Regions from separate parts of the Acetobacter sp. JWB genome, predicted to be linked through region 1. Evidence: predicted binding sites of a transcription regulator. Region 1 holds the regulator's gene; the other holds the start of a gene.

Region 1 (15,387 bases):
GCCTAAAATGCAAAAGGGCGGCATGTCTGCCGGATGCTTTGTGGCGTACATTGCCCAAGCCGCCATAGACCGGGAAGGGCACGCACAGGCGCAAGCGCAGTGCTTGGCTATGCTGGATGCCATAGGCCGCATGCAGGGCACCCATAATGGTATAAGCGCACGTGTATGCTCCGCTGTGGCAGATATGCGCGCCGCGTTTGATGAAGGTGTGCTGGTTGTTGTTCCGGCTGTGGAAAATGGCTACGGCATGGGGGATGACCCCGCATTGCTCAAGCAGTTTCGGGCCAAGGGGGCGCGTTATGTTACGCTCACCCATAACGGACATAACGCGTTGGCAGATGCGGCCATTCATCGCCCTAGCCTTGGGGATGCACCACAGCGCCACAACGGCCTTTCTGCCCTTGGGCGTGAAGCAATTGCAGAAATGAACCGCCTTGGCATTGTGGTGGATGTTTCTCATTCCTCCAAGCAAACCATGCTTCAGGCGGTGCAGGTTTCAACCACGCCTATTGTGGCAAGTCATTCCTGTGTGCGCACGCTGTGCGATCATCCGCGCAATCTGGATGGTGAGCAGTTGGATGCGCTCAAGGAAAGTGGTGGCGTTATCCAGATTACGGCCATGCCCGCGTTTTTGAAGCCCAAGCCGGAGGAAGGTAAACGGCAAGGCTTTGTGGCTGATCTGGTGGATCATATTGATTACGTTGTGCGCAGGCTTGGGCCAGAGTACGTCGGTATTTCCTCAGATTTCGATGGCGGTGGCGCGTTGGAAGACTGGCAGAACGCCACGCAGGGCGTGAACATAACTGCCGAGTTGATGCGCCGAGGTTATGACAAAAGTGAAATTGCGGCTTTCTGGGGTGAAAACTTCCTGCGCGTGTTGGAAAAGGCAGAACAGGCGGCAGAACAAAGCAGGATTGTATGAGAACAAAAAACTGCAAAAATTGTCCACTTCCTGTCTTGACATCGCGTATTTTCAACAAAAAGTTCAAAAATCATAGGGTGTCAAAAAACCGCAACACATTAAATCTTTTGAAATCAGTGAGTTGGCGGGAATGACCAAAAACTGTGCAATCTGTTGAAAGGGCTGACTTTCTGCGGTTTATGATGAGTCAGCCCCAGCTGTTCCACAGAGTTATCCACAAAAACGGTGGATGAAATTTCCCTTTCGACCAAGAGCGTATGATGACAGCTGATTCTTCCCCTTCAGATACCCTGCCTGTGGCGCAGGAACAGGCAGCCCCTGCTGTAAAGGGGGTAGAGGCCATTCGGCATGCACTTAAAACCATGCCGCTTTCACCCGGCGTGTATCGTATGCTCGGCGCTAAGGGGGAAGTGTTGTACGTTGGCAAGGCGTTGGCGCTTAAAAAGCGGGTAACGTCTTACACCCACATTAACCGCTTGCCCGAACGGCTACGGCGCATGGTTTCCGAAACGGTAGCAATGGAAATTGTTACCACCCATACGGAAGCCGAAGCACTGTTGCTGGAGGCCAACTACATCAAGCGCATGAAGCCGCGCTTCAACATTCTGCTGCGGGATGACAAAAGCTATCCGTGGCTGATGCTGACAGATGCGCATGCGTTTCCGCAAATTGCCAAACACCGTGGCAAGGCCATTAAAGGGGCCAGCCTATGGGGGCCGTTTGCTTCGGCTTGGGCGGTTAATCAGACCCTTAATCTGATCCAGCGCGTTTTTCTGCTACGCTCCTGCACTGATGCGGTTTTTAACGCACGCACCCGGCCGTGCCTGCTTTATCAAATCAAACGTTGCTCTGGCCCGTGTGTGGATCGAATAGATCAGGAAGCTTACGGCAAATTGGTGGAGCAGGCGCGAGAGTTCCTTTCTGGCAAGGATACGGCGCTGCGTGAAACCTTGGGGCAGGAAATGAATGCGGCAGCAGAAGCGCTGGATTTTGAGCGTGCTGCTGTATTGCGCGATCGTATTCGTGCGTTGGCGCAAATGCAGGAATCCAGCGTCATCAACCCCGCATCTCTTCAGGATGCAGATGTGCTGGCCCTGTGGCAGGAGGCCGGACACGCCTGTATTCAGGTCTTTTTCATTCGCGGTGGGCGTAATAATGGCAGCCGCTCATTCTTTCCCGCCCATACGCAGGATGCCTCACCCGCAGATGTGCTTTCTGCCTTTATCGCGCAGTTTTACGATGACAAACCCTGTCCAGCACAGATTTTGGTCAATTATGAACTCCCGGAATCTTTGCTGCTGACAGAGGCACTCTCTCTTCGGCGGGGGCGCAAGGTGGAAATTCTTGCGCCGCAAAGGGGCGAGAAAAAGCAGGTGCTTGACCATGCCGTGAGCAACGCGCGGGATGCACTAAGCCGCAAGCTGGCGGAAACCGCAGGGCAGGCCAAGTTGCTACAAGGCGTGGCAGATGTTCTGGGGCTGGATGCGCCGCCAGAACGCATAGAAGTGTACGATAACAGCCATATTCAGGGCTCGCACGCCTATGGTGTTATGATTGTGGGCGGGCCGGAGGGCTTTAACCGCAAGGCGTATCGCAAGTTCAAAATTAAAGGCCCTGTCACGCCGGGGGATGATTTTGGCATGATGCGCGAAGTGCTGGAACGCCGCTTTGGCCGCGCTTTGAAAGAGGCAGAAGAGGGCGATACCTCTAACTGGCCAGATGTTCTGCTGATTGATGGTGGGGCAGGGCAATATTCTGCCGTGCGCAGCGTGCTGGATGATCTGGGCGTAACGGGTGTAAAACTTGTAGGTATTGCCAAAGGGCCGGACCGCGATGCCGGGAAGGAGTGGTTCTATACGGAGGATAAGGAACCCTTCCAGCTCGATCTGAGAGACCCCGTACTGTACTATTTGCAACGGTTGCGCGATGAGGCCCACCGTTTTGCCATTACCACCCATAGGTCTGGTAGATCCAAAACACTGGTGAAGTCCGAACTGGATGATGTGCCCGGTATTGGGCCTGCACGTAAAAAGCTGTTGTTAAACACATTTGGTTCAGCGCGCGCCATCAAGCAGGCTGGTTTGGCAGAACTGGAAGCCGCTCATGGTATCAGCCGGGAAACAGCGCGTGCCATTTACGGCCATTTTCACCCGGATTGGACACCGGGATAAATATGGGCATATGAGCATTGCAGAAGAATTCTGGGTATCTGACACCTTTGCGATGGCATAAGCCATTCCAGCAGTGCAGGAAATAGGTTACTATATCCCGCAATGCTGACAGATCTGCCGAATGTCCTGACAATCTCGCGTATTGTAGCCATACCCATTGTGGTCACTCTGGCTGCATGGGGGAGCCCGCGCACAGATGCCTTGGCGTGTCTGCTGTTTATTCTAGCGGGAATAACCGATTATTTTGATGGTAAGCTGGCACGTTCACGCCATCAGATGTCAGATTTCGGGCGTATGTTTGATTCCATTGCAGATAAGCTTCTGGTTGGGGCTTGTTTAATGGTTCTGGCTGGTTTTGCGCGCCTGCCTTATCAGGGTTTATGGCCTGCCATTATTATTCTGTGCCGTGAAATTCTGGTGTCCGGCATGCGGGAATATCTGGCGGAACGCCGCGCACGCTTGCCTGTAACCCGTTTGGCAAAGTGGAAAACCGGCTTCCAGATGACAGCTATTGGTTTTTTGCTGGCGGGGGATGGCACAGGCGCTTTATTGGGTATGCCGTGGCTGCCAGTTGCGCTTATTGGTGCTGTATTACTTTGGATTTCTGCGGTGCTTACATTGATAACCGGCTGGGATTATTTAACAACCGGCCTACGTCATGTTGAAATGTAAAAAACTTTGTTACTATTTTAGTAATACGTTGCATCTATTCCAGAAAAATAACTTCATTTTGCTGCATCGCCTTGTGTCTGGTGGATAAACCGTTATTTAGCATGAGGTGCGGTTCTAAAAGGCCGCAATCGCAGGCAGGGAATGATTCGCCTGCTGTTGAAAGATGATGATTGCGGAGTCAGGGCATGCGGAAAGCCGCTCTTCTAGGTTTATGTATGATCGTGAGCGGATGTGCAGGCTTTGACAAGTTTGTCTCGGATACAGCAACGCTTCCGGGTGAAAACCCCAATGCAGCCACCGGGGATGATTTAAACATGCGGCGGATCAGGGGGCAGTCTGCTGTAGATGTCCCTATCCTGCCAGAAGGCGGTAATATGTGGCCCGGCCCACCAACGCCGCTGCCTACGCTGGAAGATGTTGAAAAAGACCGTGCTGGCACCGTGTTGGGCGGAGACTCTGCCGCAGGCCCGCAGCTTCCTGATGGCGAGGAAATGAGTATTGGCGAAAAAGAAGATATTCGCCACGGTGTTATTGGGGGAGGCACGGCAGGTAAACTGCCAGATGCAGAACCAGATGTTTCCAGCAAATACGGGGCGCATCGTGGTAATGGGGCCCCCATTGAAATCCCAAATGATGATGGTACCATTACCTTGATCCAGCCAGATGGATCCGTTAGCACCATCAAAGATAACCGTTCTACCGTACATCATTAACCGCTACGCGGTTGAAGCGTGGCAGATGAAACGGCTGAAAACTCAAACCGCAGTAGGCAGGCCATGACAGGCTCAGTAAATATTCTTTATTTTGCCGCCCTGCGTGAGCAACTGGGGCGTGAAGGCCAGCAGGTTACTCTGCCATCCAATAGTGTGCCTGTAGCGGCTTTGGTGCAGGAACTGCGCCTGCACGATGCTAAGCTGGATGAGGTGTTTGCAGCGACGCCTCGCATCCGTGTGGCCATCAACCAAAAGCTGGGTGGGTTTGATACCTGCGTGCAGCCGGGTGATGAGCTGGCGTTTTTCCCCCCCATGACGGGCGGCTGATACTTATGTCTGTCCGTGTTCTGGTGCAGCAGGCAGCTTTTGACATAGGGGCTGAAACCTTGCGCCTTTCCAACCTTTCCGAACACATTGGCGGTATGGGCCTGTTTGTAGGGCAGGTGCGTGGTGGAGATGGCTTGCTGAGCCTGACACTGGAACATTATCCCGGCATGACGGAAACCATTCTCAACCAACTTGCGCAGGAGGCCATGCAGCGCTTTAGCCTGCTTGGGTGCACCCTTATACACAGGGTTGGCCGGTTAGAAGTGGGCGAACCCATTGTGCTGGTTGGGGCGGCTGCGGCCCATCGGGGTGCTGCGCTTTCGGCCACATCGTTCTTGATTGATCGGCTTAAAACCGGCGCGCCGTTTTGGAAAAAAGAAGAATTTGCCAATGGCCATACCGCATGGGTGGATGCGCGGGAAGAAGATGAACATGCTGCGGCGGCATGGACGCGCACAGCACCTTCATCTTCCTGACCTTACGGTTTTTCAGGATAATACTTTATAAATAGCATTGGTAAGTTTGCGTAAATCCTGTTTTTCAATGGTAAAAGCAGGTGTTAGGTAAACAATATTGCGGAAAGGGCGTATCCACACGCCTTCAGCAATAAAACGTTGGCGCAACGCATCCGGGTTACTGATTTTTTCTAGTTCTACAACACCAATAGCCCCAAGTGTGCGCACATCCTTTACGTCGGGCAGCGTGCGGCAGGGTTCTAGCGCCTCAGTGAGAAACGCGTTGATAGCTTGGACTTGCTGAAGGCGTGGCGCGGTTTCAAAAAGATCAAGCGAGGCATTGGCACAGGCGCAAGCCAGTGGGTTGGCCATAAAGGTGGGGCCGTGCATTAACGCATGTTCGGGGTTATCAGAAAGGAAAGCCTCAAACACATGTTGGCGTGCTACTGTGGCGGCAAGGGCCATGGTGCCCCCGGTAAGCGCTTTTGAAAGCGTGATAATATCGGGCACAATACCAGCCTGTTCACAGGCAAACATGGTGCCTGTTCGGCCAAAGCCGGTGAAGATTTCATCTAAAATCAGCAGAACATCATGGTCATCCGCAGCTTTGCGTAAGGTGCGCAATGTTTGCGGAGAATGAAACAACATGCCGCCAGCACCTTGCACCAAAGGCTCGGTGATAATGGCGGCCAGTTCGTGCGCGTGTTTTGCCAACAGATTCATAAAAACGGCCGTGCTGGCCGCATCTACTGGCAGTGGGGAGATGACGTGCTCCATCAGGGCAGAGCCATAGAGATGGTGCATGCCCTCTTCCGGATCGCAAACAGACATGGTGGCCAGTGTGTCTCCATGATAGCCGCCACGGAACGCCAGCATTTTGGTGCGTTTGATTTGCCCTTTGTTCAAACGGTACTGAATAGCCATTTTCATGGCGACTTCTACAGAAACCGAACCTGAATCCGTAAAGAACACCCGCTCTAGGTCTCCCGGTAGCATGGCGCATAATCTGCTCGCCAAGCGTAAGGCAGGTTCATGCACCATGCCGCCAAACATTACATGAGGCATGGTTTCCATTTGCCGGCAGACGGCTTGGCGAATATGCGGGTGATTATAGCCGTGGCAGGCTGTCCACCATGCCGCCACGCCATCCACCAGTTCCCGACCATCTGTCAGGGTAATGCGCGTGTTATGCGTGCTTGCGGCGGCAAGAGGCGCAGGGGCTGTTTTCATCTGGCTATAAGGCAGCCAGATATGGGGCAGGCCCTGCGTGTACCATTCCGGCATGGAAGATAAAGATGAGCCGGAAGCTTCTGTCATGGAATGTTTCCCCATAGATGATTGACCCGCCCTTCAGGCTGCGGCACCACATGTTACATGACGCGGTTTGATAATCTTTTCCAGAAGGGGCTGGCGGATCTGTCTGCTCAGGGGCGTTTGCGCACCTGTCAGCAATGGCAATATGCGGGTGGTGCGCTGCTCAAACGTTCAGATGGCGTTGTGGTCATAGATTTTTCGTCCAACGATTATCTGGGCCTGCGCATGCACCCTTTGTTGCGTGAGCGCGCATCCGCTTGGGCACAGGTAGAAGGCAGCGGCAGTGGTGCTTCCCGGTTGGTAACGGGCACATCCTCCCAGGCTTGTGCGCTGGAAAAGCGCGTGGCGCGGCTAAAGCATATGCAGGCGGCACGTTTGTTTTCTTCTGGCTGGCAGGCCAATGCCTCTCTGGTGCCAGCTTTGGCGCGGCTTTCTGCGCAGGTATGTGGTGCTCCCGCCGTTATTCTGGCGGATAAGCTTATTCATGCCAGCCTGTATCATGGTTGTGCAGCAGCAGGTGTCCGCCCGATTCGGTTCCGCCATAATGATGTGGCGCACCTTGAAAGCCAACTTCAGAAAATCGAAGGGGCAGGCCTACGCATTGTGCTGACAGAAAGCGTGTTCAGCATGGATGGTGATGTGGCGGATATTGCCGCGTTGCATGAGGTGGCCCAAAGATACGATGCGCTACTGTGCGTAGATGAAGCCCACGCAACCGGCATACTGGGGCCAGAAGGTGCCGGGCTGGCAAACGGGCTGGCAGATGTGGTGGTTGGCACATTCAGCAAGGCCTTAGGCAGTATGGGCGCGTTTATTGCAGCATCTGAAGGCTTATGCAGATGGTTGGATAACGCAGCTTCCGGTTTTATTTATTCCACTGCGCCGTCTCCTTTGGTCTTGGGGGCTGTTGATGCAGCGCTTGATCTGCTGCCGCAAATGGATACCCAACGCGCACATGTGGGTGCACTTGCCGCCAGCTTTCGCCAGAAAATGCACGATGCGGGGCAGGATACTGGGCCATCAAGCACCCAGATTGTGCCCATTCTGGTAGGGCAGGAGGCACAAGCACGCACTCTGGCCCAGAAAATGGCAGAGGCGGGTTTTCTTGCTGTGGCTATTCGCCCGCCTACTGTGCCACCGGGGGGCTGCCGTTTGCGGGTGGTTTTTCATGCCAACCATACATGGGCGCAAATGGAGGCTTTGGCTGATACGTTTATCCGCGCCAGCAAAGGCATGGCATAATGGCGCGGCTTTTACCCGTGTTTGTGCATGGTTGGGGGTTTGGGCCGGAATTCTGGCAACCTGTGCTTATGCAACTGAATTGGCCAGATGCCGTAACGCTGGATCTGGGTTTTTTGAAACCACAAACCACTGGCGCAGAAAAAACGGTTACGTTGGATGATCTGCGCCAAAGTCAGCACCACATATTGGGAATTGGCCATTCCCTTGGGTTCATGTGGCTGATGTTGCAACGCAGGCAGGGCGTTTGGCCAGCCGAAAGCAGGTTTGCAGGTATCAACACGTTTGCCTGTTTTGCCAGCCGAGAAGATTTTCCTGAAGGTGTGGCACCGCGTATTGTGCAACGCATGATACGTGGCTTGGGGCGCGAACCTGCTGCTGTGGTGAATGACTTTCGCCAGCGTTGTGGGGCATCTTCCGTTTTGGCGGCACGCTGCCAGCCAGAAGCACTGGCATATGGGTTGGATATTCTGCGCACGGAAGATGCACGGGCAGATTTACCATTAGGCCCATTAAATGTATTGGCGGGGCGGCAGGATGAAATTGCTTCCCCCAGTATGACCGAGGCTTCTTTTCGGGCTTTGGCCCATATAAAATGGGTAGAAAATGGTGGCCATTTGCTTCCTCAAACGCACCCGGTTGAGTGTGCTCGGTTTTTGGAAATGCTGCGCAACAGGATGGAACAACAACCATGAAAACACCCACCCGCGCCGCGCGTATTTGTAAAAGTTTTGATGCTGCGGAAAAGTATGATCAAGCTGCCACGGTTCAGCGTGTGGCGGCGCGTGAACTGTTCCAGCGCATACAAACCAGTATGGCGGGCAAAAGTCCCCTGCGTATTTTGGAAATTGGCTGTGGCACAGGATTGCTGACAGAGCATCTGCATGCTTGCTGGCCAGAAGCAGAAATTCTGGCAACAGATTTTGCCCCGAATATGATGGCGCGGGCTAAAATGCGGCTAGGAGAAGCTGTTTCCTACCATCAGATGGACGCAGCCGCACCGGATGTTTCTGGCCCGTTTGATGTGATTTGTGGCAACCTGATTATGCAATGGCTGCCTGAACCAGAAAAGGTTTTGCGCAACCTTGCAGGGCTTTTGGCTCCGGATGGTGTGTTTGCGGTTTCAACATTATTGGACGGTACATTTGCTGAATGGCAGCAGGCTTGCCAGCAGGAAGGGCGGCAGGCGGCAACCCCGGTTTATCCAGAATTGGCCGATGCACAAAGTTGGCGACCGGCTGCGTTTTCTGGCGGTTGGGCTGAACAGGATATTGTGCAGGCTTTTGCAGATGGGATGGATTTTGTAAGGCATCTGAAAGCAACAGGTGCATCTACCCCACGTGAAGGGGCCGTACCATTATCTGCAGTTCAGTTGCGCCGTGTTGCCTTGCGGTTTCAGCAGGCAGGGTGCGCCGTTACGTGGCGGGTTGGGTATGCCTGTTTTCGCAAACTGCCACGTAAGGGTGTGTTTGTAACGGGCACGGATACCGGCATAGGCAAAACCCTTGTGTCTGCTTGTTTGGTGCGGCGCTGGCAGGGTGCTTATTGGAAGCCCCTGCAAAGCGGTTTGGCGGATGAAGAAGGGGATACCCCTACGGTTAAGCATCTGGCGGGGGATGCGCCTTGTTTCAAACCCGCAGGGGCTTTTCTTGCATCACTTTCCCCGGATGCTGCCGCACGTGCGGAAGGCATGCAGATTGATCCGGCCCAACTGATGCTGCCCCAAGGTGAAGCAGACAAACCATTGGTTGTAGAAGGCGCAGGCGGCCTGATGGTGCCTGCAACGCCAGAGCTGATGATGATTGATCTGGCACAGCGTTGGGGCTTGCCCGTCGTGCTAGTAGCGCGTAGCGGGCTAGGCACTCTCAATCATACTTTGTTGAGTTTGGAAGCCTTACGCACACGGCAGATTGCCGTGGCAGGTGTGGTGTTAAGCGGCCCGCTTAATGCAGAAAACCGTGAGACCATAGAGCAAAAAGGCAAGGTACGTATTTTGGCAGAAGTACCATTTTGTGCGGAAATTACGCCTGCTGTGGTTTCCGAACTGGCAAAGCTTTTTCCGCAATGGGATGATATCTCCCCGGAATAGAAAAACAGATGCCTACGGGGGAAGTTTTTTACCACGCAGGCACTTTGCTTAATACTGCCTGATCAGTCCAGCCAAGCAGCCCTGAATACGCAGTTTTTCAGCCGGAACAATACGGGTTTCGTAACTGGAATTGGCAGGTTCCAGCGCAATCATGTTGCCCTTGCGGCGCAGACGTTTGAGCGTCACTTCGTGCTCATCAATCAACGCCACCACAATCTGCCCGTTTTCGGCTTGATCCGTGCGACGGATAATCACGTTGTCACCATCCAGAATGCCAGCATCCACCATGGAATCTCCAGCTACTTCCAACGCGTAATAATCTCCCGTACCCAGCATTTCTGTTGGAACAGTGAGAACGTGGGAGGTATCTGGCACGGCTTCTATGGGCAGGCCTGCTGCAATGCGCCCATAAAGCGGAATTCTTACGGTTTCAGCCTTAGGCCGGGTAAAGCTGGCACGCACCACATTGGGTGGCAATTCTTGCATTTCTGGCAGTTGAATAACTTCCAAAGCCCGTGCCCGATGGTGGTGACGGCGCAAAAAACCGCGTTCTTCCAGCCCGGAAATCAGCCGATGAATACCAGATTTGGAGCGCAGGCCCATGGCTTCACGCATTTCATCAAAGGAAGGCGAAAAACCTGTCTGTTTGAGGTGCGAATCAATAAAAAGCAGAAGTTTGTGCTGTTTGCGCGTTAGCATATCGCACCTCAAAAGCGGCTGTCGTAATGAAAAGAAAATCTTAGTCTTGTTCTATATAAGTTCTCTTTTTATGTCAAGGGAGAGATCAGGGTAGGCGGATAATCTGGCAGGGCATGCCTGCTTTTTGTGCTGGCGCAAAGGGAGCACGAATGACCAGAGCCTGGCTTTGCTTGAGAATATTCAGCTGGGCTGAATCCTGCCGGGAAAAAGGTGTGGCCACAGGTACAGCGCCTTGTGGGGAGGGCGCAAGTGTTGCGCGTAAAAAATCCTGTCTGGTATCGTTTTCTTTTACATCACAGCCCAGAATGGCGGGTTCTGTTTGCAGTTCGGTGCCAACGGGTAGGCCCATAAGGACGTGCAGGGCAGGGGTTACAAACACGATGGAACACACCATGGCAGCCACTGGGTTACCGGGCAGGCCAATAACGGGTGTGTTGCCGAGCTGGCCAAACATCAACGGTTTGCCCGGGCGCATGGCAATTTTCCAGAAATCCTGCTGCAACCCAATTTCAGCCAGCGCAGGGCGGACAAGATCGTAATCTCCCACGCTTGCACCACCAATGCTTACCAGCATGTCCAGCGTGGCCGCTTGGCGAAACTGGGTTGTCAGGCTTTCCATATTGTCTCGTGCAATGGGGAGCATAATTGTTTCTGCGCCCTGTTGTTGCAGAAGCGCTGCCACCATGAAGGAGGCGGAATTAAAAATGCCATCCGCAGGGGCTGGGTCTCCGGGCAGGATAATTTCATCACCCGTGGCCAAAATACCCACGCGCGGGCGGCGTGAAACCGTAAGCCAGACATGTCCACCCGCAGCCGCCAGCCCGATATCACGCGGGCCGAGTCTGCGCCCTGCTGGCAATAACGTGTCATTTTTCTGAAAATCCTGCCCCTGCTGGCGAATATACTGCCCTTGGCGCGCCGGAGCCGCCAGCTTGGCGTGGTCACCTTCACGCTGCACGTTTTCTTGAATGATAACGGTATCTGCGCCAGCGGGAATTTGCGCGCCGGTAAATAAGCGCACACATTCTCCTTTCTGCACGGTAACGGCGGATGGGTGGCCAGCGGGCACTTCGTCCACAATGTGTAAAACTGCGCCTTCCAGCGCATCTTCCGCTTTGGCTGCGTATCCATCCATTGCGGAAACAGAAACCGGTGGGTTGGCAGTGCGGGCATGCACCGGCTGGGCCAGCACCCGGCCACAGGCGTGTGAAAGCGGCACAATTTCCTGCCCGCATGTTTTTAGGTTTTCAAGAATTCGGGCGCGCGCAACAGCCACATCCAGCATAAAAATTCCTCCTTTTTGGGCCTGTTGCACCGCTTTGATGCAAGAATACTTGACCTTTTGCACTTGTATGCGCATTTTGCCGGCACTTGAACACCGTCGGTGCCGTTTATGCGGCTCCGTACATCATGCTCTGCTGAGGAAGTCATGGCCAAGACCAACGTTATCAAGATCCGTCTCGTCTCCACGGCGGACACCGGTTACTTCTACGTGACCAAGAAAAATGCTCGTGCACACACCGGCAAAATGGAACTCAAGAAGTACGATCCGGTTGCGCGCAAGCACGTCGTGTTCCGCGAAGCTAAAATCAAATAATCTGCATTCTTCGGAATGTGGATACGAAAAACGGCGCTCTCGGGCGCCGTTTTTTTATGCCTGATTGTGCCAGAAAAATGCGGTATCCAGCACAGATCTTAGGGGAAGGCGCTTAAAACAGCGGGTCTCGCCTATCGTAAGGCACAACAATATCGTTACGATCTGCCATGTTCAGCATGGCGCGGGCGCGTTCATCCAGAATATCTGTATCCAGAGATTGCTCACGCAAGCCATTTACGCGGCGGTGCCATGCAGCTTGCTCAGCAATAGCATCCTGTTTGGATTGCTTGGCCTGTTCCAGCAGACCTAATTGCTGCTTATAGGCCTGAATACCATGATCGCCCTGCGTTGCGTTCCAGCCAAAATAGCCCGCAATGCCAAGAAAAACCAAAGGGGGCACAACCGCCCGCACTGTGCGACGAATGAAACGACCGATCTGCACTCTGGCGCTGCCTTTTTTCTGGTTCTGTGCAGCTTAGCCTGCACCTCTGGGTCTTCCTTTCTGTCTAAACCATGAAGTGTGGCAGCGCCAAGGCATGAGGGCATGAAAAAAGCCACCTCCGGGTGGGGAGGCAGCTTTTTTGCAGTCTGTTGCGCCAAAAGCGCTGTAGCTTATGCGTTTTTCAAAATGGTACGGCCTGCATAGCGTGCAGCAGTTGCCAATTCCTGCTCAATACGAATGAGCTGGTTGTATTTGGCTGTCCGATCAGAACGGGAAAGAGAGCCGGTTTTGATCTGTCCGCAATTTGTAGCCACAGCCAGATCCGCAATGGTGGAATCTTCCGTTTCACCAGAACGATGGCTCATAACCGCAGTGTAACCAGCGCGCTGGGCCATTTGCACGGCTTCAAGCGTTTCCGTAAGCGTACCAATCTGGTTAACCTTCACCAATAGGGAGTTGGCAACACCAGCCTGAATGCCACGGCGCAGGCGTTCTGGGTTGGTTACAAACAGATCATCCCCAACCAGTTGGACTTTTTTGCCCAGTTCCTGCGTGAGCAGGGCCCAGCCTTCCCAGTCATCTTCTGCCATGCCGTCTTCGATGGAAACAATCGGGTAACGGCTCACAAGGTCAGACAGGTAGGACACCATGCCAGCGGAATCGAATTCCTTGCCTTCGCCTTTCAGGTTGTATTTGCCGTTTTTAAAAAATTCGGTGCTTGCGCAGTCCAGCGCAAAGGTTACGTCCTCACCGGGGCGGTAGCCTGCGGCTTCTACGGCGCGGGTAATAAAGCCCAGTGCTTCATCGGCAGATTTAAGGGCTGGGGCAAAGCCGCCTTCATCCCCAACATTGGTGTTGTAACCAGCAGCGCTCAGGGCTTTTTTGAGCTGGGCAAAAATTTCCGAACCCCAGCGGATGGCATCGGCCACAGTAGGCGCACCCACCGGCTGCACCATGAATTCCTGAATATCAATGGGGTTATCTGCATGCTCCCCACCGTTGACAATGTTCATCATCGGCACGGGCAGAACATGGGCAAACACGCCACCAATGTAGCGGTACAGCGGAACATGCAGTTCGGCTGCCGTGGCTTTGGCAATGGCAAGAGATACACCCAGAATGGCGTTCGCACCCATACGGCTTTTGTTGGGTGTGCCATCCAGATCAATCATGGCGTTGTCGATATCAATCTGATCTGCCGATTCGGCACCCTGTAGCGTGGGCAGGATTTCGTTTTCAATGTTCTCAACAGCCTTGAGAACACCCTTGCCACCAAACCGCTTGGGGTCACCATCACGCAGTTCTACGGCTTCATGCGCACCGGTTGAGGCACCAGAAGGAACAGCCGCACGCCCTCTGGCGCCGGATGCCAGCTCCACATCTACTTCAACCGTTGGGTTGCCGCGGCTGTCCAGAATTTCACGTGCGATAATGTCAACAATGGCACTCATTGGTGTTTCCGTTCCTTTATTGTCTGGCCTCTGGCGGGCAGAAGCCGGTGTTCTTTTTTTTGGTTCCGGGCGGAACACGGTGGGCAGGGTAAATCTGCCTACGGTTGCTAGTGGCCGCTTGTTGGGCTTTTCTGTCAACCACATTGGGTATGAAATTATCAGGTAAAGGCCTGCTGCACGTTCATGAAAAAACTTCCATTTCTGGCTGTCGTGCTCATGGTGGCAGGGCTTTTGCCCTTTGTTGCTTGCACATGCGGCATTGTATTTTTCGATTCCGGCGTGCCAGTGCCCAATCTGTTAATGGCGTTGGTCATTTACGGGGCGGTGTGTCTGTCCTTTATTGGAGCCGTGCATTGGGGTCTGGCGCTGGAGCTTGATCGCGCCATTTTAACCAGCGGGGCAGACAGAGTAGATAATTTGCGTTTGGTCTTGGGGGTTGTGCCTGCCTTTGCCGGATGGATTGCTGCTTATCTGGCGTATGCATGGGTGCCGCTTGCCGGGGTGATAATTTTGGCTGTGCTTTTCCCGCTGGTGGCATTGGCAGAGCGTGGGGCATGGCAACGTGGATGGTTGCCGCCCGGTTACATGGGCATGCGCTGGATTGCCACGGCGGTAACGGAATGTTGCCTGTTGATGGTGCTGCTTGTGCGCGCATTCTAAACATTAAAGCGGCATAACCCCTTGCAGAAGCAGGGTTTGAGGCGTGTTATAACGCCAAGTTGTAGCAGCACATCGCCAGTAACGGAGGCAAGGTAGAGAGTATGAACGGCAAACCGCGCATTCTGGTAAAAGGGGCCGGTGTGGCGGGTATGACAGCCGCCGTAGCTTTGGCCGAACGGGGTGGAGATGTTACCCTGTATGACAGCGGAGGCCGCGTGGGGGCCGGGGCCTCATGGATGGCAGGCGGTATGCTTGCCCCATGGTGCGAGGCCGAATCTGCGCCAGAGGAAGTAACAGCTCAATCTATCGATTCGGTAGATTGGTGGGCGGAGCACGTGCCCGATGTTACGCGTGAGGGCAGCCTTGTGTTGGCGCCTGCGCGAGATGTGGGTGAAATTGCCCGCTTTGGCCGCCGCACATCACATTTTCAGACTGTAGGCACGGTAGAAATTACCCAGCTTGAGCCAGATCTGGCAGGCCGTTTTCATAAAGGACTGTTTTTTCCCGATGAAGGGCATGTAGATCCGCGTAAAGCCTTAAAGGCCCTTCTGGCGCGGCTGGAGCAATTGAGTGGCCGTGCCGAGTTTGGCGAAATAAGCCCGAATGAAGCTGCGTTTGACTGGGTGGTGGATTGCA
Region 2 (15,387 bases), 910 kb from region 1:
GTGGCGTGTTTGCTGAACAGGTTATTCGCCCCACCGGGTTGGTGGACCCCATTACAATTATTCGGCCTGTAGAACATCAGGTGGATGATCTGTTGGCAGAATGTCGTACCACCATTGCCAAAGGTGGCCGTGTGTTGGTGACAACACTTACTAAACGCATGGCGGAAGACTTAACCGATTACATGAATGAAGCTGGTATTCGGGTAAGGTATCTGCATTCCGATGTAGATACACTGGAACGGATAGAAATTATCCGAGACCTGCGCATGGGAGCATTTGATGTTCTCATCGGCATTAACTTGCTGCGAGAAGGTTTGGATATTCCAGAGTGTGCGCTTGTAGCTATTCTGGATGCAGATAAGGAAGGGTTCTTGCGTTCCCGCACATCTCTTATCCAGACTATTGGCCGTGCGGCCCGAAATGTAGAGGGCCGGGTTCTGCTGTATGCAGATAAAATGACGGATTCTCTGACATACGCAGTAGAGGAAACAGCCCGCAGGCGCGAAAAACAGATGGCGTGGAATACAGAGCACGGCATTACGCCACAAAGTGTGCGCAAGCATATTAGTGATATTGTGTCTTCTGTGTTCGAACAGGATTACGTTACCATTGCGCCGGATGAAGATACGGGCGTGGCAGAGTTTGTGGGGCAGGATCTAGGGGCCGCTATTGCCGGGTTGGAAAAGCGTATGCGTTCTGCCGCGGCAGAGCTGGAGTTTGAAACTGCGGCACGGTTACGAGATGAAATTCAGCGGTTGGAAGCCTTGCAGCTTGGACTGGAACCGCCTCCGGTAGCGGCCTCAACAGCAGGAAAAGCTCAGACAAGTGGCCGCAAACCTAAAAAAGATAAGGTGCCACGGCCACTAGGGCCGGGCGGGGGTGGATATGATCCGGCAGCCAGGCGGAAAAAGCGGAAATAACACCCATATTGCGGCAGGCCTTGTTTCTGCCGCTTAACCCTTCTACCGTCCGCATAGCAAACCCTTATTTGTGCGGACATTACGGCATGACAACGTCAGATACTTTTATCCAGCCGGATTATACAGCACTGGAACAGGCTTCTGTTGCACCTGATCCTTTCCCGCATGTGGTGGTGCCGCATTTTATCCGTTCAGAAGATCTGGGGCGTTTGTTTGCGCATCGGCCGCATATTGTGTCTGGGGGGTCTTTTCCGCCAGATTCCTTGCAGCTTTCTCCCCTTATGGAGCATTTGGTGGAAGAACTGGAAGGCCCACGGTTAAAGGCAATTGTGGCGGAAAAATTTCACCTCAATCTCGATCATGCACCTTCCATGCTGACCATTCGTGGGCGCACGCGAGAAAAAGATGGCCGTATCCATACGGATTCATTGGCCAAGCGTGTAACCATTTTGCTGTATCTTAATCCATCAGGGGTGGGGGAGGCATGGGAACGGCAGGAAGGCTGTTTGCGCCTTTTGCGTGGCCCGCATGATATAGAGGATTACGCCAAGGAAGTACCGCCCGTAGATGGCACTTTGCTGATTTTCCCCAACGGCCCAACAACATGGCATGGGCATAAGCAGTTTGTGGGGCAGCGCTATACTATCCAATTAAATTACATGACAGAAGATGCACGCGCCCGGTCTGAACTGCGGCGGCATAAACTTTCTGCATTGGTTAAAAAGTTGCCTTTGCCTCAGTTGGGGCAGTAACTTTTCTTTTTTGATCTGTTTCTGCATGAACAGGAAGCCTGAATGATTTTTCGCAAGCCGTCTGCTGCCCGCACACATTTTTCACTGCTGGCTATAACGCTGGCCCTGTTAGGGGGAACTGCTCTTTCTTCCACATCGGCTCATGCTCAGGATGCCGCACCGGGTATGCCGTCCGCTCTTGTGCCTCCTAGCCTGAGCAGTGCACAGGTTGTGCGTGCAACGCTTCCTAATGGCCTTAAGGTTGTTATTGTGCCTAACCGGCTGGCCCCGGTTGTGACCACAGAAATTAATTATCTTGTTGGCTCGGCAGAAGTGCCAGATGGGTTTCCGGGTACGGCGCATGCGTTGGAACATATGATGTTCCGTGGCAGCAAAGGGCTGGATAAAGACCAGCTTGCAGCTATAGGCACGCGTTTGGGCGGCAGTTACAACGCAGATACAACAGAAGATGTCACGCAGTATTTCTATACAGCACAGGCACAGGATTTACCTGTTCTGCTTAAAATTGAAGCCCTGCGCATGAATGGCTTAACCCTGTCTGAAGCGGATTGGGAAAAAGAACGTGGCGCGATTGAGCAGGAAGTTGCGCGTGATCTTTCAAGCCCCGCCTATCGGTATCTGGAACAGTTGCAGGGTATTTTGTTTGCAGGCACGCCTTACGAACACGATGCACTGGGCACGCGGCCATCCTTTGATAAAACCACGGCGGCGGATCTGAAAGATTTTTACCAAAAATGGTATGGCCCCAATAATGCCGTACTGGTGATTGTGGGGGATATTAACCCTGTTTCTACCTTGCAGCTGGTACAGGATACGTTTGCTGATATTCCGCGCAAGGATCTGCCGCAGCGCCACAAGATAGCTCCGGCAGCGCCGCCTGCTAAAACACTCACGCTTTCTACAGATTATCCTGTTGGGTTTGCCACGCTTGCATTCCCCATGGCGGGCAGTTCTTCAGCAGATTTTGCAACGGCTGATATTCTCTCAGATGTGCTCTCCAGCCAGCGTGGTGCCCTGTATGATCTGGTACCGCAGGGCAAGGCGTTGTACGCAGGGTTTGAATATGCTCCTAAAAAAGAAGCTGGTTTTGGTTTGGCGCTTGCGGCTTTTCCTAAAGGCACAGATGCTTCTGGCCCCATGAACGCTATGAAAGCTGTGTTGGAAAAAATCCGTAAGGAAGGCGTGCCAGCAGAATTGGTTGAAGCCGCAAAGCAGAAAGAAATTGCCCAGCTTCAGTTTTCTGCCAATTCTGTAAGTGGTCTGGCATCTATCTGGTCTAACGCATTGGCATTTCAGAACCTAGATAGCCCGGGTGATCTGGTGGCTGCTTATCAGGCTGTTACGCCAAAGGCGGTAAATGATCTGGCTGCAAAGCTGCTTGATCCAGCACATGCTGTGTCTGCCATTCTTACCCCGGAAGCATCAGGCAAGGCAGTTTCTGGTAAAGGGTTTGGAGGGGCGGAATCTTTTGCAAGCACCCCGGATAAGCCAGTAAAATTGCCGCAATGGGCCGAAAAAGCTCTGGCCCAACTGGAAGAACCTAAACCGACACCACTCCCTGCGGTTAGCACATTATCTAACGGTATCAAGCTGATTGTCTGGCCTTCTCATGTCAGCCACACCATTCAGCTTTCTGGTCAAATCCGCCAGACGCCCGAATTGCAGGAACCCAAAGGCAAGGAGGGCGTGCATAGTTTAACGGAAGCTCTGTTCTCCTACGGCACAACGCAGCATGATCGTCTGGCTTTCCAGAAAGCGCTTGATGATGTGCCAGCATGGGAAGATGCCGGGGGCAATTTCTCCTTACAAGTTCTTACGCCTGATTTTGAAAAGGGCGTGGATCTGCTTGCTGAAAATGAACTGCATCCAGCATTCCCTGAAAAAGATTTTACGGTTGTGCGCACGCAGTTGGCACAAGCTCAGGCTGGGGAACTGGTATCTCCCGGGCATTTGTTTGATAAAGCTATCAAGGCTGCCATTCTGCCGGAAACAGACCCGACACAGCGTGATGCTACGCCTGAATCTATTATGAGCATAACCCGTGATGATGTGCTGCATTATTACCAAAATGCGTGGCGCCCGGATCTGACAACTATTGTTGTAACAGGTGATATCACGCCCGAAAAAGCACAGGCGGTATTAGAAAAAGCTTTTGGTGGTTGGAAAGCCGAAGGCCCGGCACCTGATGTGAATTTGCCTACCGTGCCACTTAGCAAAACATCACGCGCAACGGTGCCTGATAAGAGCAGCGTGCAGAATGATGTTGTGTTGGCGGAAACACTGGGGCTAACGGCACAAAATCCTGATCATTTCCTGCTGCAGTTGGGCAATGAAGTGCTGGGGGGCGGTCTGTTCTCCTCGCGTCTGTATAGAGATATGCGGGTGAAAACAGGTTATGTTTATTCTGTAAGCAGTTCCTTTGATTGGGGACGTACGCGCGGGGCCTATACTGTTAATTATGGTGCAGACCCGGATAAGGTTGGTAAAGCGCGGAATGTTGTCATGAAAGACCTGAAAGCCATGCAGTCTGCACCACCTACAGCAGAAGAGCTTTCTTTGGCCAAGGCTTCACTTCTGCGGAGCTTGCCGCTTGCCAGAGCGAGTTTGGCCCGAATTGCTGCGCAGTATCTTTATTTGGAAGATCTGGGTTTGCCGCTTGATAATACGGATCGGGGCGCAAAAGTTTATTACAAGGCAACGGGTGCAGAAGTACAGGCCGCATTCCGTAAGTGGATCAGGCCAGATGACCTTGCGGTTATTGTAAAGGGGCCTACGCCTACTTGGTAATGGATTACATGTATTCGTAAATGTTTTAAGAAAGGTTCTTTCTGTGCATTTTACGGATACATTGTAAATCGTGTTTGTTTTTCTCGTGTCTAGAAGTTAACAATATTACGAGGGAATTTGGTGTCAGTATTTTCTGGACAGAAAAATAGTTATGCTTGTATTAGGTCTGTCAGAAAATCATTTACGTGCTGAAGTTCTTGATATGCAAAAGATCACGAGGGGGTATTGCGGTGTCTGGTGAAAAAAAGCCTGTTGGTAAGGTTCGTTCTTCTCGTGTAAAAGTGGCACGTAAAAAGGTTGCGGCTCCCGCAGTGTTAGAGACACATGAACCAGTAGCGGAGCCACAGGTTACAGAACAAGTTGAAATAGCTCCTGTAGCAGAGCCAACACCGGCTCCAGCGGCAGAACAAATTGCATTGGCACTTCAGTCTCAGGCGGGTATTGTGGAACAAGAAGCTGAAAAAGAACGTCGGGCGGCTATCTTCTTTGATAGTCAGTGGTACCTTAATGCTTACCCAGATATTCGTGAGGCGGGCGTAGATCCGCTTGAACATTTTCTGGATTATGGTGCTAAGGAAGGTAGAAACCCTAACGCGCTGTTTGATAGCCTTTCCTATCTACGTGTAAATCCTGATGTTGCAGGGTTTGGGCCGGGGCCTTTCATCCATTATATTTGTTATGGTTTTCAGGAAGGGCGGCCTTTGCGCTAGGAGGCTCTTAAAGTTTAAAAAGGGGCGTATGGGTGTTAAAACCATACGCCCCTTTTTTATTTATGCTGTTTTAATAAAAGCGTCAGACTTCTTCTACAACTTCTATGTGAGATGGGAACTCTACGTCTTTCGTTTCATCCAGAATGTAATAGTGAATGTTTTCTGAAACCCAATCTTCCCGGAAACCACAATCTTTATAAATATTACGGCATGGCGTATTATCCGGAAGGTTATGGATAGAAGCTGTTATACGGACATTTCCATGTTTTTCCCGAACATGGCTGACAACATCAGCAACAATGCTTGTTTCAACTTCCATGCCTAAAACACGGCAGCTCATAACAAACTGCACAATTTCATTATTGCGCAGGTAAAGCACACTTACCAATCCGTAATTGGTGAATTTGTCCTGAACAGTTGCAACAATTATCTCTCCGCCTTCACTTAGAAAGCGAGAGAGTTCCTGAAATGTCCAGCGTGTGCCAGAAGTGTTGAACTGATTGGTCTTGTTTGTAAGCTCTAGCGCGCGGGCCAGTTCCGGTTGCTCTGCATCTGTGATGTAGGTGAGGGAAACCGTACATTCCAAGGATGCCAGAAATTCTTCACGGTTCAAGCTGGCGCGTGTTTCCTCACGGGCAATCTGTCCTCGGATCATGGTTTCTCGCTTGGCGGATTCCTGCGTGAGACGAGCAACCTGTGTTTCGGGTGCCCATAAAAGGATGCGGCGTGTGAGATACGGGTTGCCGCCAATTGTGCGAATTTCAGGAAAAGCCGTGTTAACAGAAGCGCGTTCTACAGGATTATCATCTACAAACACAACGCTTTTAGGCTTGATATTGAACTCCTGACAGATAGCGGCAATGTTTTCTGGTTTGGGAACCCAGTTGATTTTGACAGAGGCAAAATCTTCCAGTTTGATAAACTGCGGGTTGATAATGTCATCCCATCGTTCGCGCACATAGGCTTCATCATTCTTGGAGCAGATAGCCACCAGAATGCCACGTGCGCGTAAGGTATGAACAGCTTCCCACAAACCCACAGGCCAGCCATCTGTGCGTGGCCAAGGTTGCACTTCTGGCCGATAATGTTCTGCTATCTGGCCGCGCCACAGGGTATTGTCCAGGTCAAAAATAACGGCCTTGACTTGATCTACCTGATGCACAGTGCGGTAGGCTGCAACAATCTGGCGAAAGATGGTTTTAACAAATTCTTCCCGATGAATGGGATAAATGGTTTCCAGTGCAGGAATGGGCTCATTGCGCTCAATCGCACCGAAATCATCCCAATCCTGAAAAGACAGGCCACCATGGGTATGGAAGTAAATAATATCATCCAGCACATAACGTTTGCCTAAAGAGGACACAACAGAATCAACATCCAGCACATAAGCATTTTTATAACTGGAAATTTTCTGGGCCAGATACATGTTCAGGCGTCTTACCATGTAGGTGAGATCTGTTTCTGTACCTTGTGAGAGTATGCTGGAAGCTGTGCTCATTTGCGGAACTATGAAATTAGAGACAAATGTCAGTAATCCATGTTCGCGGTTGTAAAGCAGTGCGGCATCCAGCATGACATCCAGCGTGTTGAATGCATCGTGCAGGATACTTTCTGCAAAAGCCGGATCATTCAGTTGAAAGCCTTCTACCACACGGTCACTTAAAACAGTGCGTAGTGGGATTTGCACGTATTGTAGATCATACTGATCTGCTGGTGCGGGCGGAGATTTTGGTAAAATGCTTACAAAATTGTAAGGAATGTAATCAAAATTTATACCTGGATAATATCCCTTAAAGGCTTCTAGATATAAGGAAGTTAGGCAGGAGCCAACAAGAAGAACGCGATTAATTTTGCGCTCTGTTTTTTGGAGATCTGTAGGGAATAGAAAATCCGGAGATGCAAGAGGAGAATTATTTTTTGTTGTTGTAGGCATAAAGAACTCCGCCAATATAGCTCTTATTTTGTTTGGGTTGGCAGTGGAGGGATGATTTGTTTAACAAGAGAGATGGGTAAGAGAATGGAGCCTCATTGAGAGATTATAAAAATTCAATTCATATTACATGATTAACGTTATTATAATCTTCCGACGAGTTGAAAGAAAGTATTTTCAAGCAATTAATCGAAGGGGGAGATTACGAAAAGCGTAGATAAGTATGATAAATTTATGTAGAGGAATAGTTAACTGTTGTGTTTTTCAGCATAAAAATTTATATTTGGTATAAGTACCTGTAAATAGTGATAGCATTCAAACGGAAAATGCAATGGTAAGTTTGACCGCCTGGAATAAAAAAGATATAAAATCAATAATTGATTCGGGAAAATTCGATAGTGAATTTTATCTTGAAGAAAATCCTGATGTAAAAAAATCTGGTCTTGATCCAATTATACATTATGTTCTTTACGGTGTACATGAAAACCGTAATCCTAATGATAATTTCAATACAGAAATATATTATAATCTTTATAAAAACGTTATTGGGAAAAATGAAAACCCATTCGCGCATTATATTAGAAATAATGACCATCTGTTTTTCTTTGAAAAAGGTCTTTTGCAGGAATATTCGTATGTTTCCATTACGAATGCTCTAAATAGATTAAAGAAATACCCGTTTTTTAACGAAGATGATTACGTGCGTATGAACAGCGATGTTTCATCCGCAAGTATGCCAACAGCACGCCACGCATTACTTTACGGTATTGGTGAAGGGCGAGAAATTTTTTCCAAACGCTCCATTGTTCGCTTTTTGGGCAATGAGTGTAAGCACGACGTTAATTATAAAATCACTGATAAGGTTTACGGCAAGAATTTCCCTAAAACGATTGGGGTATTCTACCATTCCGAAGGCAATTCCTTTATTCAGGAATTGGCAGAGTGCCTCAGTGAATATCTGTGTAATGCTGGCCTGAACGCCAAGGTACTTACTGAAAAAACACCAGAAGAAGACACGCCTGAACTTTGCATTTTCTGTGCTCCGCACGAATTCTTCTTCTTGGATGGAAACGAAATCTGGAAACGTGATGAGATTATTAGAAAATCCATCATGTTTAATACAGAACAACCCCAGACACTCTGGTTCACGCGTGGGATTCTGTACATTCTCATGTCAGCCGGGGTGATGGATCTGTGTTATCAGAATCTTAAATCCTTTTCCGATGTTGGGCTGCCAGTATTCCACTTTGATCCGCCGGTAAAAATAGAAGCTTGCAAGCTTACTGATGCAGACAAAAAGCATCCGTTGGTGCGTATTTTGCCAGAAGGGGCTAAAACAGGGTCTACCCCATTCCGGCCAATTGCCGAACGCGCTATTGATGTCAGCTTTTTTGGGAACGCCTCCCGCAAGCGCGAAAAATTCTTTTCGCGGTCAGCGGCCTTCTTCTCCAACTATCAGTGCTTCTTTTATTATCGTAAGGCAGAAGGGCCTATTCCGTCCTCCGGGGTTTACGATATCCTTTCACGCCTCCCGCGCTATGTTGCAGAAAATTCCAAGGTGGCGCTGAATATTCATCGTGATGATAACTGTTTTTTTGAATGGCACCGGATTGTCAAACAAGGCATGGCTTCCGGCACCATTGTTGTAACAGAAGAATGCTTCCCTCATCCGCTGTATAAGGAAGGTGAGCATTTCTTGGCTGAAACGCCGCGGCATATGCCCAATCTGGTAGAATGGTTAACCCAGACTGAAGATGGGCAAAAAGAAGCTGCCAGAATTCAGCAGAATATTTTTGATCTTCTGCAAGATGAGAAAATATTCAACTCCAAGAATATCGATCTCAAAAACTATATTTCTGCTGTGTGGAGCACTGTGAAATGAGCGTTATCAAGCCATGGGACCCCAGCCCGGAAGTTGTTTTTTCCTATAAGAAAAAATCCCGGAAGCCTAAAAACCTGATTACGGTCTGCGTTACCAACTTCAATTATGCTTCTGTTATTGAAGAATGTCTGGATAGCATTGCAGATCAAACGCATGCTGATCTGGAAATTGTGGTTGTTGATGACTGCTCCCAGCGGGATGATTCCGTTGATGTGATCGCGGAATGGATGGAGGAAAACAAGCAGCGTTTTTATAGCCTGCAGTGTTTGACTAACCCGCGTAATCAGGGGCCATCATTTTCGCGCAATATGGCGTTTGAATATGCGCAGTCTGAGTATGTGTTTATTATCGATGCTGATAATACCATTTACCCAACGGCGCTGGAAAAAATCTACACGGCGCTTTTGCAGGGCAAATTCCCGGCAGTTTATACCCAGATTGAAGAGTTTGGAGACCGCAAAGGTATTGGCCATGCCGATATCTGGGATGCCGCACGCATGCGCAAGAATAACTATGTGGATGTGATGGCGCTTATTCGTAAAAGCGCATGGGAAAAGGTTGGCGGCTTCTCTCATATTGAAGAAGGCTGGGAAGACTATGATTTCTGGCTGAAATTTATTGATGCAGGGCTAGAACCCGGATACCTGCCAGAAATTCTGTGTCGTTATCGTGTGCATAATTCTTCGCGCACAGCCACAGAAGCATTGGCTGCACATTATGATCTGGAATTGGTGATGGAGTTCCGTCATCCAGAGCTGGTGGAATAATCAGATTTTCCAAATGCGGTGGTATAAAAAAAGAGCGGAAGAAATTCCGCTCTTTTTTATTTTCAATGCGCAACGGTTAAAACACACTATTAAATGCCACCTGTGGTGAAACCGAAAACCCGGTATTGTGGCCTGCAAAATAGGTTGAAACCCCCGCAATAACCCCAAAACGAGGGGACCAGTTGTATTCAACAGCAGGGGCTATCAGCCAGTCTCCTGAAGAACTGTTAATGCGGTCTATCCGTTCTATTTTGCCGCTTGTTGGGGTGCGGCCTTTAATGTGAGACCCATCTGCCCAGTCTCGCGCCAGATCCATGGCCAAAACCCATTTCTGGTTTATGCCAAATTCCAGAGAAAACCCGCTTTCTCCGTACATGCCGGGTTGCGCTGTGCCGCGGAAGCCAACCTCTGTGCCGTAACTGCTGACGTTATGCAGATGCGCGGTTGTAAGCGCACGGCGGAAGGTGCCCCACATACGCAGGCGCAGTTCATGCTGGCCCGGCAGTGTGTAAGTGGATTGTTCCGTAAAGGCTAAGCGGAATGTATAAACGCCCGATCCAACACCATCTTCTGCTCGGCCCAGCCTCTGATAATTACCTGTGGGAAAACCAACCCCAGCAAATACACTCAGAGCCGGAATATAGCGTGCAGGGTCTGCATCCAGATAACGCCACATTAAATCCACTGGCAGATCTCCGAATTTGAGCCCGCTACTTGTACCAGCTTTCTTCTTCCACAAATAACTGATCGTGGGAGTAACCTGAATACTGATGGAATCCGTAATGGAGTATTTGTAGAGCGTAAAATTGGAAACAGATTGCTGGCGTGGATGTAGTGGATGGCTGTTGCCGTTTGCATCCAGATATCCCACAGGCAGATTATAGCTGACGTAAGGTTCCCACGCGAACACACCTGCCTTGGAAAGCGCGCCAGAAGGCGAAACGAGAGATCCTGTATACCATTGCGGGCGCGCCTCCCCCGGAGCTTGAGACCCCGCCGCCGCACTATTGCCTGTATCTGCAGCATGTGCTGCGGAAAGGCCGACAGAAAGCAGCAATGTGCCTACCAAAGAGCGACAAACAACAGGGCAACACTTAACGCCTGCTCGTACCTGGAGGGAGGAAAATACACTGGCTGCCTGAATCATGATCTGTCTGACCCTTCATGGGGAACCAAAAAATCTTCCGTCAACACAACGGAAGGAACGGTTTGTGGCACGGCGTTATGTTGCGGAACGGAGCGAATGCGACGCCAGCCCCATGCCAGTGCCAAAGCCAGCAGGGGAATGGCGCATATTGTTGCCGTTCCGGTTGGGTAATCAAACGCCATCAGCCCAACGATGCCAATAAAGAAGGCGAGAGCCAGCCACGAGGTAAATGGCGCGCCCGGCATCGGAAAAGAGGTAGGGGCAATTTCTCCACGGCGAATTTTTTTGCGCAGTTGAATCTGGCACAACACGATAAAACACCACGTGCTGAGAATACCCAGAGAGGCCAGACTGAGCATGATTTCAAAAATCTGGCTGGGGATGAAGTAATTCAGCACCACGCCCACAAGATAAATGGCCACAGTAGAAAGAATGGCTGCAGAAGGTACAGCCTGTTTGTTCATGCGGGCCAAATAACGCGGGGCTGCGCCATCTAGCGCCAGTGCACGTAGCACGCGCCCGGTAGAATAGAGGCCAGAGTTCAAGCTGGAGAGCGCTGCGGTCAGCACCACAACGTTCATCACACTGTCTATGCCCGGTACGCCCAACTTGGAAAGGAAGGTGACAAAAGGGCTAACTCCTGCCTGATACGTGTTCCACGGCAGCAGCAGCACAAGCAGCGTAATGGTGCCCACGTAAAAAATGGCAATACGCCAGATAACGTTGTTAATGGCCTGCGGTAAAACGGATTTAACATCCTCGCATTCCCCCGCAGCCGTGCCAATCAGCTCAATACTGGCATAGGCAAATACAACACCTTGTACCAATACCAGTGCAGGTAAAAAGCCGTGCGGGAACAAGCCACCGTTTTCGGTAATCAGATGCAGCCCGGTTGCGTGCCCATCTACGGGGTAGCGCAAGGCCAGAATAACCAGCGCGATGACCAGGAATCCGCCTAAGGCCATCACTTTAACCAAGGAAAGCCAGAATTCCAGCTCACCAAACCATTTTACGCCGGTTAGGTTCATGCCGGTTATCAGCACAAGGGCCAGCAGGGCAAAAAGCCATTGTGGTACACTGGAAAAAACAGGCCAAAAACGCATGTAAAGCGCCACGGCTGTAATATCCACAATGCCTGTTACAGCCCAGTTAAAAAAGGCCATGGTGCCTGCAATATAAGAAGCTTTGGGGCCTAAAAACTCCTGTGTGTAGGAAACAAAGCTGCCACTGGTGGGGCGGTACATCACAAGCTCACCTAATGCACGCAGCATCAGAAAAGCAAAAACACCACACACCAGATAAACCAAGGCAAGAGATGGGCCAACGGCTTGAAGGCGAGATCCAGCCCCCAAAAACAGCCCTGTGCCAATAGCCCCACCCAGAGAGATCATTTGGATCTGACGCTTACCCAAACCACGGTGGTATCCATCTTCAGTGCGTGCGCCTGCATTGGCAGGTGTATGCCCGTCTGAGGTGGGGGAAGCCGTCATCTCGTTAACCTTGATTACAAAATTATGTCAAAACCGATTGGTATCGGGTGCATTGGATTTTGCAGGTTGTAAAGATGGAACCGTTAAATAATCGCAATTAAATATGAATAGTGTATAAGAATGAAGCTGAAACGTATAAGGAATATACAGAATTTATATGAATATCAGGAAAGAAGAAACGCAAATATTTTGTTTTGATATTGAAATAATATAAGCATAAGTGCTGTTGTTTGGGATAAAAATGTTATTTATTTATTATCTATGAAAGTAAAGAAAGTTGCGTTGTGGCTCCTTGATCTTGCGGGCTTAAAAGAGTGGAAAGTGTAATACCTAAAAGTCTTACTGGGGCACGTACAGGCAGCAATGGCGCAAGTAACCGGCACGCCATCTCGGCTAGAATTTCTTGGTCTTGCACCGGATCGGCCAAAGAGAGGCTGCGCGTGCATTGGTTGAAGTCTGTATAGCGCAGTTTCAGGGTGATCGTACGGCCTGTCAGGTTACGTTTTTGGCAGCCCGCCCACACTTTTGCGGCTAGTTCATGCAGAGCCGCGTGTAATTCGGCTGAGGTGCGCAAATCCTGCGCGAACGTTATTTCCTTGCCGAGTGATTTGCGCGGCCTGTTTGGTTCTACTGGCCGATCATCTTTGCCACGGGCGATGCCATAATAAAAAGCAGCCGCCTTACCAAAATGCTGGCGTAAAATATCTAATGAAAAACGACGTAAATCTGCACCTGTATGAATGCCGAGTGTATGCATTCGCTGGGCCGTAGCTGGCCCCACGCCATGAAAAGCGTTTACGGGCAGATTGGCTACAAATGCTTCCCCACGGTTGGGCGGAATAACAAATTGACCATTGGGTTTGCGGTAATCTGAGGCCAGCTTGGCCAGAAACTTATTGTAAGACACACCTGCCGAGGCCGTAAGCCCTGTTTCATGCAAAATGGCCGCGCGTATTTCTTCTGCAATTGCTGTGGCAGAGGGGCGGAGAAGCAGCGGATTTGTTACATCCAAATAGGCTTCATCTAACGAAAGAGGCTGAATAAGGGGCGTGTAACGCGCAAAAATGGCGTGAATTTGGGCAGAAACTGCACGATAAACATCAAAACGTGGCGGCACAAAAATCAGGTGCGGGCATTTGCGCTGTGCCTGCACCGAAGGCATGGCCGAACGCACGCCAAATTTTCGGGCTTCATAACTGGCGGCGGCAACCACACCGCGTTCCTGGCATCGGCCTACCGCTACAGGTTGGCCTTTAAGCGCTGGATTGTCTCGTTGCTCAACAGATGCATAAAAAGCATCCATATCAATATGGATAATGCGGCGTACAACTGCTGTCATCACCCGTGTATGGTAGCAGAAGGCAGCGCAAAAGGGAACAAAAAGAAAACAAATCTAGCTTAAAATTCTGCGTGTCGGGTTTGCAAACCAGAAAATCAGGATCTTTTTAACCAAAGCAGAAGGTCTCAATTTTAAAATGAAAGGGGAAAGCGCTTCCTGATATTGGAGCCACGCCTCCCCGTAGAAAATTATGATGTTGTTTAAGATACCGGAAACCCTTGTGAATACTGGTATTTTGAGGTGGCACGATCCTGCCAATGCGCCACAATTTGCTTGGGCTGCATATCCAGATCATGCCAGCGTGCAAGGGAAAGTGCCGCTGTGGCTGGGTAGGCCCCATAAGCAGATGGACGTTCCGATGCCTTGGTAGGGACAACACGGCTGGAACTATGAGAGAGCCAGTATCCTGCCCCAGCAAGACAGGCTCCTAGCGTTGTAATGGCAGAAGCAAGGCGTGTACGCAGGCCAGCAAATGGCACAAGCGGTTTAAGCAGGTCTTCCATATCTGCATTGCGTTCATTCTGTGCGGCTTCTGTTGCCAACAAAAGGCGATACTCTGTGCTGGTAACAGAAAGAGCGCAGCCTACCCGAATATCCAGTGCAGGCATTTCCAGTGCGGCCATATCTGTCAGGGCATCATGAAAGGTTTGCGCAACAGCCAAAAATTCCCGTCTAAAGCAGGGCAGAAACAGGCCGCCCGATGGCCCGGCTGTGGGCGTGTGCGGGTTTGTTTGTATTCCTGCAAGGCGGCGAATGGTCCAAAGTGTCAGCCGTTCGCTGCAGGCAAGATCCGTCAGGTAAACAGGTGAACGTGTCATGGCGCATTCCTAAAGGCAGATGCCTTCATCCTTTGTGTGGCATGTGTGCGATAACTCTCTTTAGATGAGAATAATTCTCATTATCAAGATAAAAATGCATCAACTTTTCTCACGCTTCTGTGGTGGCTCTGTTTTTTCTGCTTTTCTTGAGGCTGGGCATGAGGCAGTACACAAGGCATGTCTGTGCTTGCCTCACTCTCTCTTCCATTCCTGCGCCGGTTAGATCCGGAACAGGCCCATGAACTGGCCTTGGATGCCCTAACACTGGGTGTATCCGTGCCCATAAAGCGGCCCAAGGATGATCCTGCCCTAGCTACACGTGTGCTGGGTATGCGGTTTTCCAACCCCATTGGCATTGCTGCCGGGTTTGATAAGAACGCCCGTGTTCTGCGCCCTCTGGCACAGTTGGGATTCGGGTTTGTAGAAGCCGGAACTGTTACGCCACGCCCGCAGGCGGGTAACCCCAAGCCTCGGCTTTTCCGCCTTACGGAAGATCGGGCGGTTATTAACCGTATGGGCTTTAATAATCAGGGTATTGATAAGTTTGCCGTGCGTCTGGCGCGTCTGTCCCGCCCGTTGCCATCTGGCCGTGGCGGTGGGGCCGGGGTGCCTGTAGGCGCCAATATCGGTATTAACAAAACCGGTGCCGACCCGGAGCGCGATTACCCAGAACTGGTGGCGCGCGTTAAGCCCTACGTTAATTACATTGTGCTAAATGTCTCTTCTCCTAATACGCCGGGCCTGCGTGGCTTGCAGGATGCTGCCCGCCTGCGTGGGATTCTGGATGCCATTTCGGCCCGTCATGCAGAACGGCCACCGCTGTTGATTAAGCTGGCGCCAGATCT

What was found. The regulator LexA, encoded in region 1, represses DNA repair genes until DNA is damaged. The targets are predictions, from matches to a motif close to TGTTCTANNTANGTTC.
Region 2: a site for LexA is predicted at 13,760-13,775, ahead of dinB (DNA polymerase IV). Genes of this name have one in related genera too.

What each region holds. Positions count from the first base shown of each region.
Region 1 covers NZ_CP030871.1:1,188,351-1,203,737, forward strand. The annotation lists gene DS739_RS05660 (dipeptidase) at 1-922, shown strand, start outside; gene uvrC (excinuclease ABC subunit UvrC) at 1,180-3,093, shown strand; gene pgsA (CDP-diacylglycerol--glycerol-3-phosphate 3-phosphatidyltransferase) at 3,196-3,765, shown strand; gene DS739_RS05675 (hypothetical protein) at 3,951-4,478, shown strand; gene moaD (molybdopterin converting factor subunit 1) at 4,542-4,805, shown strand; gene DS739_RS05685 (molybdenum cofactor biosynthesis protein MoaE) at 4,811-5,281, shown strand; gene DS739_RS05690 (adenosylmethionine--8-amino-7-oxononanoate transaminase) at 5,294-6,592, opposite strand; gene DS739_RS05695 (8-amino-7-oxononanoate synthase) at 6,635-7,816, shown strand; gene DS739_RS05700 (alpha/beta fold hydrolase) at 7,816-8,508, shown strand; gene bioD (dethiobiotin synthase) at 8,505-9,902, shown strand; gene lexA (transcriptional repressor LexA) at 9,951-10,601, opposite strand; gene glp (gephyrin-like molybdotransferase Glp) at 10,687-11,961, opposite strand; gene rpmG (50S ribosomal protein L33) at 12,031-12,198, shown strand; gene DS739_RS05725 (septum formation initiator family protein) at 12,311-12,640, opposite strand; gene eno (phosphopyruvate hydratase) at 12,811-14,091, opposite strand; gene DS739_RS05735 (DUF3429 domain-containing protein) at 14,275-14,751, shown strand; gene thiO (glycine oxidase ThiO) at 14,853-15,387, shown strand, end outside.
Region 2 covers NZ_CP030871.1:276,677-292,063, forward strand. The annotation lists gene uvrB (excinuclease ABC subunit UvrB) at 1-920, shown strand, start outside; gene DS739_RS01350 (2OG-Fe(II) oxygenase) at 1,007-1,672, shown strand; gene DS739_RS01355 (pitrilysin family protein) at 1,715-4,459, shown strand; gene DS739_RS01360 (hypothetical protein) at 4,690-5,169, shown strand; gene DS739_RS01365 (HAD family hydrolase) at 5,252-7,102, opposite strand; gene DS739_RS01370 (hypothetical protein) at 7,431-8,981, shown strand; gene DS739_RS01375 (glycosyltransferase family A protein) at 8,978-9,748, shown strand; gene DS739_RS01380 (hypothetical protein) at 9,825-10,895, opposite strand; gene DS739_RS01385 (amino acid permease) at 10,892-12,385, opposite strand; gene dinB (DNA polymerase IV) at 12,645-13,724, opposite strand; gene DS739_RS01395 (hypothetical protein) at 13,925-14,542, opposite strand; gene DS739_RS01400 (quinone-dependent dihydroorotate dehydrogenase) at 14,720-15,387, shown strand, end outside.